2 regions of the Streptomyces sp. CY-1 genome follow, and region 1 is predicted to be linked to the other one. Evidence: predicted binding sites of a transcription regulator. Region 1 holds the regulator's gene; the other holds the start of a gene.

Region 1 (3,447 bases):
AGTCCTCGGAGCTGTTTGATCTCCTCATACATCGCTTCCGGCGTCTTGTAGCCGGCAGCGAGGAAACCGAGGCCACCGGCCTCGGAGACAGTGGCGGCGAGCTGCGGGCAGGAGGCTCCACCCGCCATCGGCGCCTGCACGATCGGGTACCGGTAGAGATCGGTCAGCGCGGAGGACATGGCCACATCGTGCCATGCCCTCCGTAGGGGCTCACCACCGGATCAGCGGCGCCCTTCACGGGCCGTATCGCGGCCCGGAAGCGCCTACCGTCCGTTGAACGCGTCCTTCAGCCGCGAGAACAGCCCCTGCTGCCCCGGCTTACCGCACTCCCCCGGGGGACAACCCCCGTACCCCCGGCCGGAGCGCGCCTACCGCCCGTTGAACGCGTCCTTCAAGCGCGAGAACAGCCCCTGCTGCCCCGGCTTACCGCACTCCCCCGGGGGACAACCCCCGTACCCCCGGCCGGAGCGCGCCTACCGCCCGTTGAACGCGTCCTTCAAGCGCGAGAACAGCCCCTGCTGCCCCGGCTTGAATTCGCCGACCGGGCGCTCCTCGCCGCGCAGCTTGGAGAGCCGCCGCAGCAGCTCCTCCTGCTCCGGGTCGAGCTTGGTCGGGGTGGTCACCTCGACATGCACGATCAGATCGCCCCGCCCGCCGCCCCGCAGATGGGTGACGCCGCGCTGGTGGAGCGGGATCGACTGGCCGGACTGGGTGCCGGGCCGGATGTCGACCTCCTCCAGACCGTCCAGCGTCTCCAGCGGGACCTTGGTGCCCAGCGACGCCGCCGTCATCGGGATCGTCACCGTGCAGTGCATATCGTCGCCGCGCCGCTGGAAGACCGGGTGCGGGACCTCGTGGATCTCCACATACAGGTCGCCCGCCGGGCCGCCGCCCGGTCCGACCTCGCCCTCACCGGCCAACTGGATCCTGGTGCCGTTGTCCACACCGGCGGGGATCTTCACGGTCAGGGTGCGCCGCGAGCGGATCCGGCCGTCGCCCGCGCACTCCGGGCACGGGGTCGGCACCACGGTGCCGAAGCCCTGGCACTGGGGGCACGGCCGCGAGGTCATGACCTGGCCCAGGAAGGACCGCGTCACCTGCGAGACCTCACCGCGGCCACGGCACATGTCACAGGTCTGCGCCGAGGTGCCCGGCGCCGCGCCCTCGCCGCTGCACGTCGTGCAGACGACCGCGGTGTCGACCTGGATGTCCTTGGTGGTCCCGAACGCGGCCTCGCTGAGCTCCACGTCCAGCCGGATCATCGCGTCCTGACCGCGCCGGGTCCTGGAGCGCGGACCGCGCTGCGAGGCGGTCCCGAAGAACGCGTCCATGATGTCGGAGAAGTTGCCGAAGCCCCCTCCGAAGCCGCCGGCGCCACCGCCGCCCGCCCCGGACATCGGGTCCCCGCCCAGGTCGTAGACCTGCTTCTTCTGTGGGTCCGACAAGACCTCGTAAGCGGCGTTGATCTCCTTGAACCGCTCCTGGGTCTTCGGATCCGGGTTCACATCCGGATGCAGCTCGCGTGCGAGCCGGCGGAATGCCTTCTTGATCTGGTCCTGCGAGGCATCACGCGGCACGCCCAGGACTGCGTAGTAGTCCGTCGCCACTTACGACTCCGCCAGGATCTGTCCGACGTAACGTGCCACTGCGCGTACCGCTCCCATCGTTCCGGGGTAGTCCATGCGGGTCGGTCCGACCACGCCGAGTTTGGCGACCGCCTCGTCGCCGGAACCGTAGCCGACCGCGACGACCGAGGTGGCGTTGAGCCCCTCGTGAGCATTCTCATGCCCGATCCGCACGGTCATACCCGAGTCCTTGGCCTCGCCCAGCAACTTGAGGAGGACGACATGCTCCTCGAGTGCCTCCAGGACGGGCCGGATCGTCAGGGGGAAATCATGCACGAAACGCGTGAGGTTCGCGGTGCCGCCGATCATCAGCCGCTCCTCGGTCTCCTCCACAAGCGTCTCGAGCAAGGTCGACAGCACGATCGAGACGGTCCCCCGGTCCTCCTGTTCGAAGGACTCCGGAAGATCCTGCACCAACTGCGGCACATCCGCGAAACGCCGCCCCACGACCCGGCTGTTGAGCCGGGCGCGCAGATCGGCCAGCGAGTCCTCGGTGATCGGGGTGGGGCAGTCCACCATGCGCTGCTCCACCCGGCCGGTGTCCGTGATCAGCACCAGCATCACCCGGGCCGTGGCCAGCGGCAGCAGCTCCACATGGCGCACCGTCGAACGGGTCAGCGACGGATACTGCACCACCGCCACCTGCCGGGTGAGCTGCGCCAGCAGCCGGACCGTGCGGCCCACCACGTCATCGAGGTCGACCGCGCCGTCCAGGAAGTTCTGAATGGCCCGCCGCTCCGGGCTGGACAGCGGCTTCACACCGGCCAGCTTGTCCACGAAGAGGCGATAGCCCTTGTCCGTGGGGATCCGCCCGGCGCTCGTATGCGGCTGGGCGATGAATCCCTCGTCCTCCAGAGCGGCCATGTCGTTACGCACCGTGGCCGGGGAGACCCCCAGCCGGTGCCGCTCGGTGAGCGCCTTGGAGCCGACCGGCTCCTCCGTCCCCACATAGTCCTGGACAATGGCACGCAGCACCTCGAGTCTGCGTTCGCTGAGCACCCCGCGCACCTCCAGTCCAGCGGTCTCATCAGGTCGTCCGCCTGGCACTCACCGGGCACGAGTGCCAGAACCCCCCTGCCAGTGTACGGCGGGGTGCGGTGGCATGGGCAAGAGCCGCCGCACGGCAGCAACTCTCCCCCATCCCCGTTGAGCTAGCGTCGCGGTATGGAGACGTGTTGGGAAGAGGCGGGCTGGGAGCGGCTCGCGCCCGGTGTGGCCCGCCGTCGGCTGCCGGAGTGGGACGAGACGGTCGGCGTGGTCGTCGGCCGGACCGACATCCTCGTCGTGGACACCGGCGCGACCCTGCGCGCCGGGGCCGAGCTGCGCGCCCTGATCACCCGGCTGACCGGCCGCCGCCCCACCCGGATCGCGCTCACCCATCCGCACTTCGACCACGTCCTGGGCTCGGCCGCCTTCGCGGGCTGCGAGGTGTACGGGGCCACGGGCGTGGACGAGCTGCTGCGCCGTGAGCGGGAGACGCTGCGCGAGGACGCGATCCGCCACGGGGTGGACCGGAACGCCGCCACCGAGGCCGTGGACCATCTGGTCGGCCCGCACCATCTGGTCTCCGGGGAGCTCACCCTGGACCTGGGCGACCGGCCGGTGCTGCTGGCCAATGTGGGACCCGGCCACACCGCCCATGACCTGGCCGTTCTGGTGCCCGGCCAACCCGAGGTGGTCTTCTGCGGCGATCTGGTGGAGGAGTCCGGCCCGCCCCAGGCCGGGCCCGACGCGATCCCCGGCCGCTGGCCCGCCGCCCTCGACCGGCTGCTCGCCCTCGGCGGCCCGGACGCGCACTACGTCCCGGGGCACGGCTCGGTCG
Region 2 (3,447 bases), 1.3 Mb from region 1:
GGTCGATGACGCCGGCCTTCACCAGGTCGCCGTACTCCTCGGTGGCCGCGTTGTAGCCGTGGCCCTTCTCGAGCTCGGCGACCTTCGAGGTGATGACGTAGCCCTCGAGACCGGCGTTCTCGGCGATCCAGCGCAGCGGCTCGACCGCGGCGCGGCGGACGACCGCGACACCGGTGGCCTCGTCGCCCTCCAGGCCCAGGCCGTTCTCCAGCACCTTCGCGGCGTGGACCAGCGCGGAGCCACCACCGGAGACGATGCCCTCCTCGACCGCGGCGCGGGTCGCGGAGATGGCGTCCTCCAGACGGTGCTTCTTCTCCTTGAGCTCGACCTCGGTGGCCGCGCCCACGCGGATCACGCATACGCCGCCGGCCAGCTTCGCGAGCCGCTCCTGAAGCTTCTCGCGGTCCCAGTCGGAGTCCGTGGCCTCGATCTCGGCCTTGATCTGGTTGACGCGGCCGGTGACCTCGTCGCTCTTGCCGCCACCGTCGACGATCGTGGTGTCGTCCTTGGTGACGGTCACGCGGCGGGCGGTGCCCAGCACGTCCAGACCGACCTGGTCCAGCTTGAGGCCGACCTCTTCGGCGATGACGGTGCCGCCCGTAAGGGTGGCGATGTCGCCGAGCATGGCCTTACGACGGTCACCGAAGCCCGGGGCCTTCACCGCGACGGCGTTGAAGGTGCCGCGGATCTTGTTGACGACGAGGGTCGAGAGGGCCTCGCCCTCCACGTCCTCGGCGATGATCAGCAGCGGCTTGCTGGCGTTGGCCTGGATGATCTTCTCCAGGAGCGGCAGCAGGTCCTGGATCGAGGCGATCTTGCCCTGGTGGATCAGGATGTACGGGTCCTCGAGGACGGCCTCCATCCGCTCCTGGTCGGTGACCATGTACGGCGAGAGGTAGCCCTTGTCGAAGGCCATGCCCTCGGTGAAGTCGAGCTCCAGGCCGAAGGTGTTGGACTCCTCGACGGTGATGACACCGTCCTTGCCGACCTTGTCCATCGCCTCGGCGATCAGCTCGCCGACCTGCTTGTCCTGCGCGGACAGCGCGGCCACGGCGGCGATGTCGGACTTCTCGTCGATCGGGCGGGCGGTGGCCAGCAGGTCGTCCGAGACGGCCTTGACCGCCGCGTCGATGCCCTTCTTGAGGGCGGCCGGGGAGGCGCCCGCGGCCACGTTCTTCAGGCCCTCGCGGACCAGGGCCTGGGCCAGCACGGTCGCGGTGGTGGTGCCGTCACCCGCGATGTCGTTGGTCTTGGTCGCCACCTCCTTGACGAGCTGGGCGCCCAGGTTCTCGTACGGGTCCTCGACCTCGACCTCGCGGGCGATCGTGACACCGTCGTTGGTGATGGTCGGAGCACCGAACTTCTTGTCGATGACGACGTTGCGGCCACGGGGGCCGATCGTCACCTTGACGGTGTCCGCAAGCTTGTTGACGCCGCGCTCGAGGGCGCGACGGGCGTCCTCGTCGAACTTCAGGATCTTCGCCATGAGTTCCGTATGTCCTCTCAAACGAACCGCGCCCCGACCCCGGTTTCAGACGCGGGCACCGGGGCGCGGCTCATAGGCAAAACTTCGGTGATTACTTCTCGACGATCGCGAGGACGTCGCGAGCCGAGAGGACGAGGTACTCCTCGCCGCTGTACTTCACCTCGGTGCCGCCGTACTTGCTGTAGAGCACGACGTCACCGACGGAGACGTCGAGCGGAAGGCGCTTGCCGTCCTCGAAGCGGCCCGGGCCCACGGCCAGGACGACGCCCTCCTGGGGCTTTTCCTTGGCGGTGTCCGGAATGACCAGGCCCGAAGCCGTGGTCTGTTCGGCGTCGAGCGGCTGGACCACAATGCGGTCCTCGAGCGGCTTGATGGCAACCTTGGAGCTGGTGGTCGTCACGATCCGACCTCCCCCTTCGGAGATCTCACGGGGTCAACTGTCTGAGGTGGCGACCAGGTGGATCCGTCGTCGCGGGTGCCGGACCTGCCCGTCGCTGTATCCCTTGGCACTCATCGGTCCCGAGTGCCAGCCTCGACATTATGACGCGGTTAGCACTCAGTCAACTAGAGTGCCAAGCGACATGGTGGCGGCCCCCGCTCGCCACCTCATCGCCGCCGCCCGCCACGCCCTCCCCCCAGGGCCGTCACACATAGTCCTCCAGTTGCCCGATCGTGAATCCCTGGGCCTGGATCGCCCGCACCAGCGCCGTGATCCACTCGGTCATCGACTGGCCCTCGAGCTGATCCGGCCCCCGGAAGTGCGCGAGGATGATGTCCCCCGGCAGCAGATGGTCGCCGGAGCGGTAGGCGAGCCCGCCGGTCTCCATCTCGGCGCGCCACAGCACCACCGTCCGCGCCCCGCAGAAGCCCGCCGCCCGCAGCGTCGTCTCGTCGTAGTCCCCGAAAGGGGGACGGAAGAGGCGCGGGGCTTGACCGAAGTGGTCCCACAGGTTGTCCCGCTGGCCGCAGATCTCCCGCACCTGGTCGTCGTAGGCCATACCGGCCAGGCTGGGATGGGTGAGGGTGTGGTTCTCCATGGGGTTGCCGAGCCGGCGCAACCGGTCGAAGTAGTCGTAGTGGTCCCCGATCACGTTGTCGGTGAGGAACGCGGTGAACGGCAGCCCGAGCTCGCGGGCCTGCTCCACGAAGCGCGGGTCCTTCTCGATCCCGTCGTCGATCGTCACGAAGACCACCCGCTTGTCGGTGGGCACCTGCCGCACGATCGGCGGCAGCCCCCACTCCTGCGGCCCCGACCGCCCGAGCGCGGGTTTGACGGCGGGCGGGGCCGGAGGCCGCTCCAGCGGCCGGTCCAGCCCCCAGCGGCGGTAGCCGTCGGGCGTGCCCATCGGGGCCGTGCGCGGCAGCCCGGCACACGCGCCGCACGGCCCCGCGGCCGGGGCCGACGCCGAGGGGTCACCGGAGCGCGGCGACCCGTCCGGGAACGCGCCGTCCCGGGCCTCGCCCTCGTACTCCTCGTGCCCCGGCCCGGACGACGCCGGTGGCCGCCGCTCCGGCTCCCGTCCGGATGGCGGCCGCGAGGGCGACGGCGGGTCGTCCAGCCGGGAGGCGAGGGAGGCCGGCGGCATGGGAGCGCCGTGACGGGAGCCGGTGTGCGGCTCGGTGGCGGCGCCGAGGGATCCGCAGGCCGTGAGCACGGCCGCCGCGCCGACGAGAACCAGAGAGCGAGGAAAACCAGTCTTGATCATCATCACATAAGCGATCTTCGGTCCAGAGGCGTGGATATGCGCGCCGTACGCGGGCGAATGCGCCCGCGGGAGCGGGGAGAATGGGCCATGTGGACGTTGACGCCTTCGACTCACTGCTCGGCGACGAGGGGCAGGCGCTGCTCGCCGGGCTCCGCGACTACGACCCGGTGAAGGAGCTCGCCACCGCGACGCGGCTGCGCCGCGATCACCCCCCGGCGCTGGTCTCGGCGGCCCTGACCCAGGCCACGCTGCGGC

What was found. Region 1 encodes HrcA, which represses chaperone genes, less so after heat shock. Its sites were predicted from a motif close to TTNGCACTCNGNNNNNCNGAGTGCNAA; they were not measured.
Region 2: a site for HrcA is predicted at 2,036-2,062, ahead of groES (co-chaperone GroES). Genes of this name have one in related genera too.

What each region holds. Positions count from the first base shown of each region.
Region 1 covers NZ_CP178393.1:3,985,092-3,988,538, forward strand. The annotation lists gene ACK1X7_RS17385 (nitronate monooxygenase) at 1-179, opposite strand, end outside; gene dnaJ (molecular chaperone DnaJ) at 474-1,607, opposite strand; gene hrcA (heat-inducible transcriptional repressor HrcA) at 1,608-2,624, opposite strand; gene ACK1X7_RS17400 (MBL fold metallo-hydrolase) at 2,790-3,447, shown strand, end outside.
Region 2 covers NZ_CP178393.1:5,323,681-5,327,127, forward strand. The annotation lists gene groL (chaperonin GroEL) at 1-1,486, opposite strand, end outside; gene groES (co-chaperone GroES) at 1,578-1,886, opposite strand; gene ACK1X7_RS22690 (polysaccharide deacetylase family protein) at 2,131-3,195, opposite strand; gene ACK1X7_RS22695 (class I SAM-dependent methyltransferase) at 3,273-3,447, shown strand, end outside.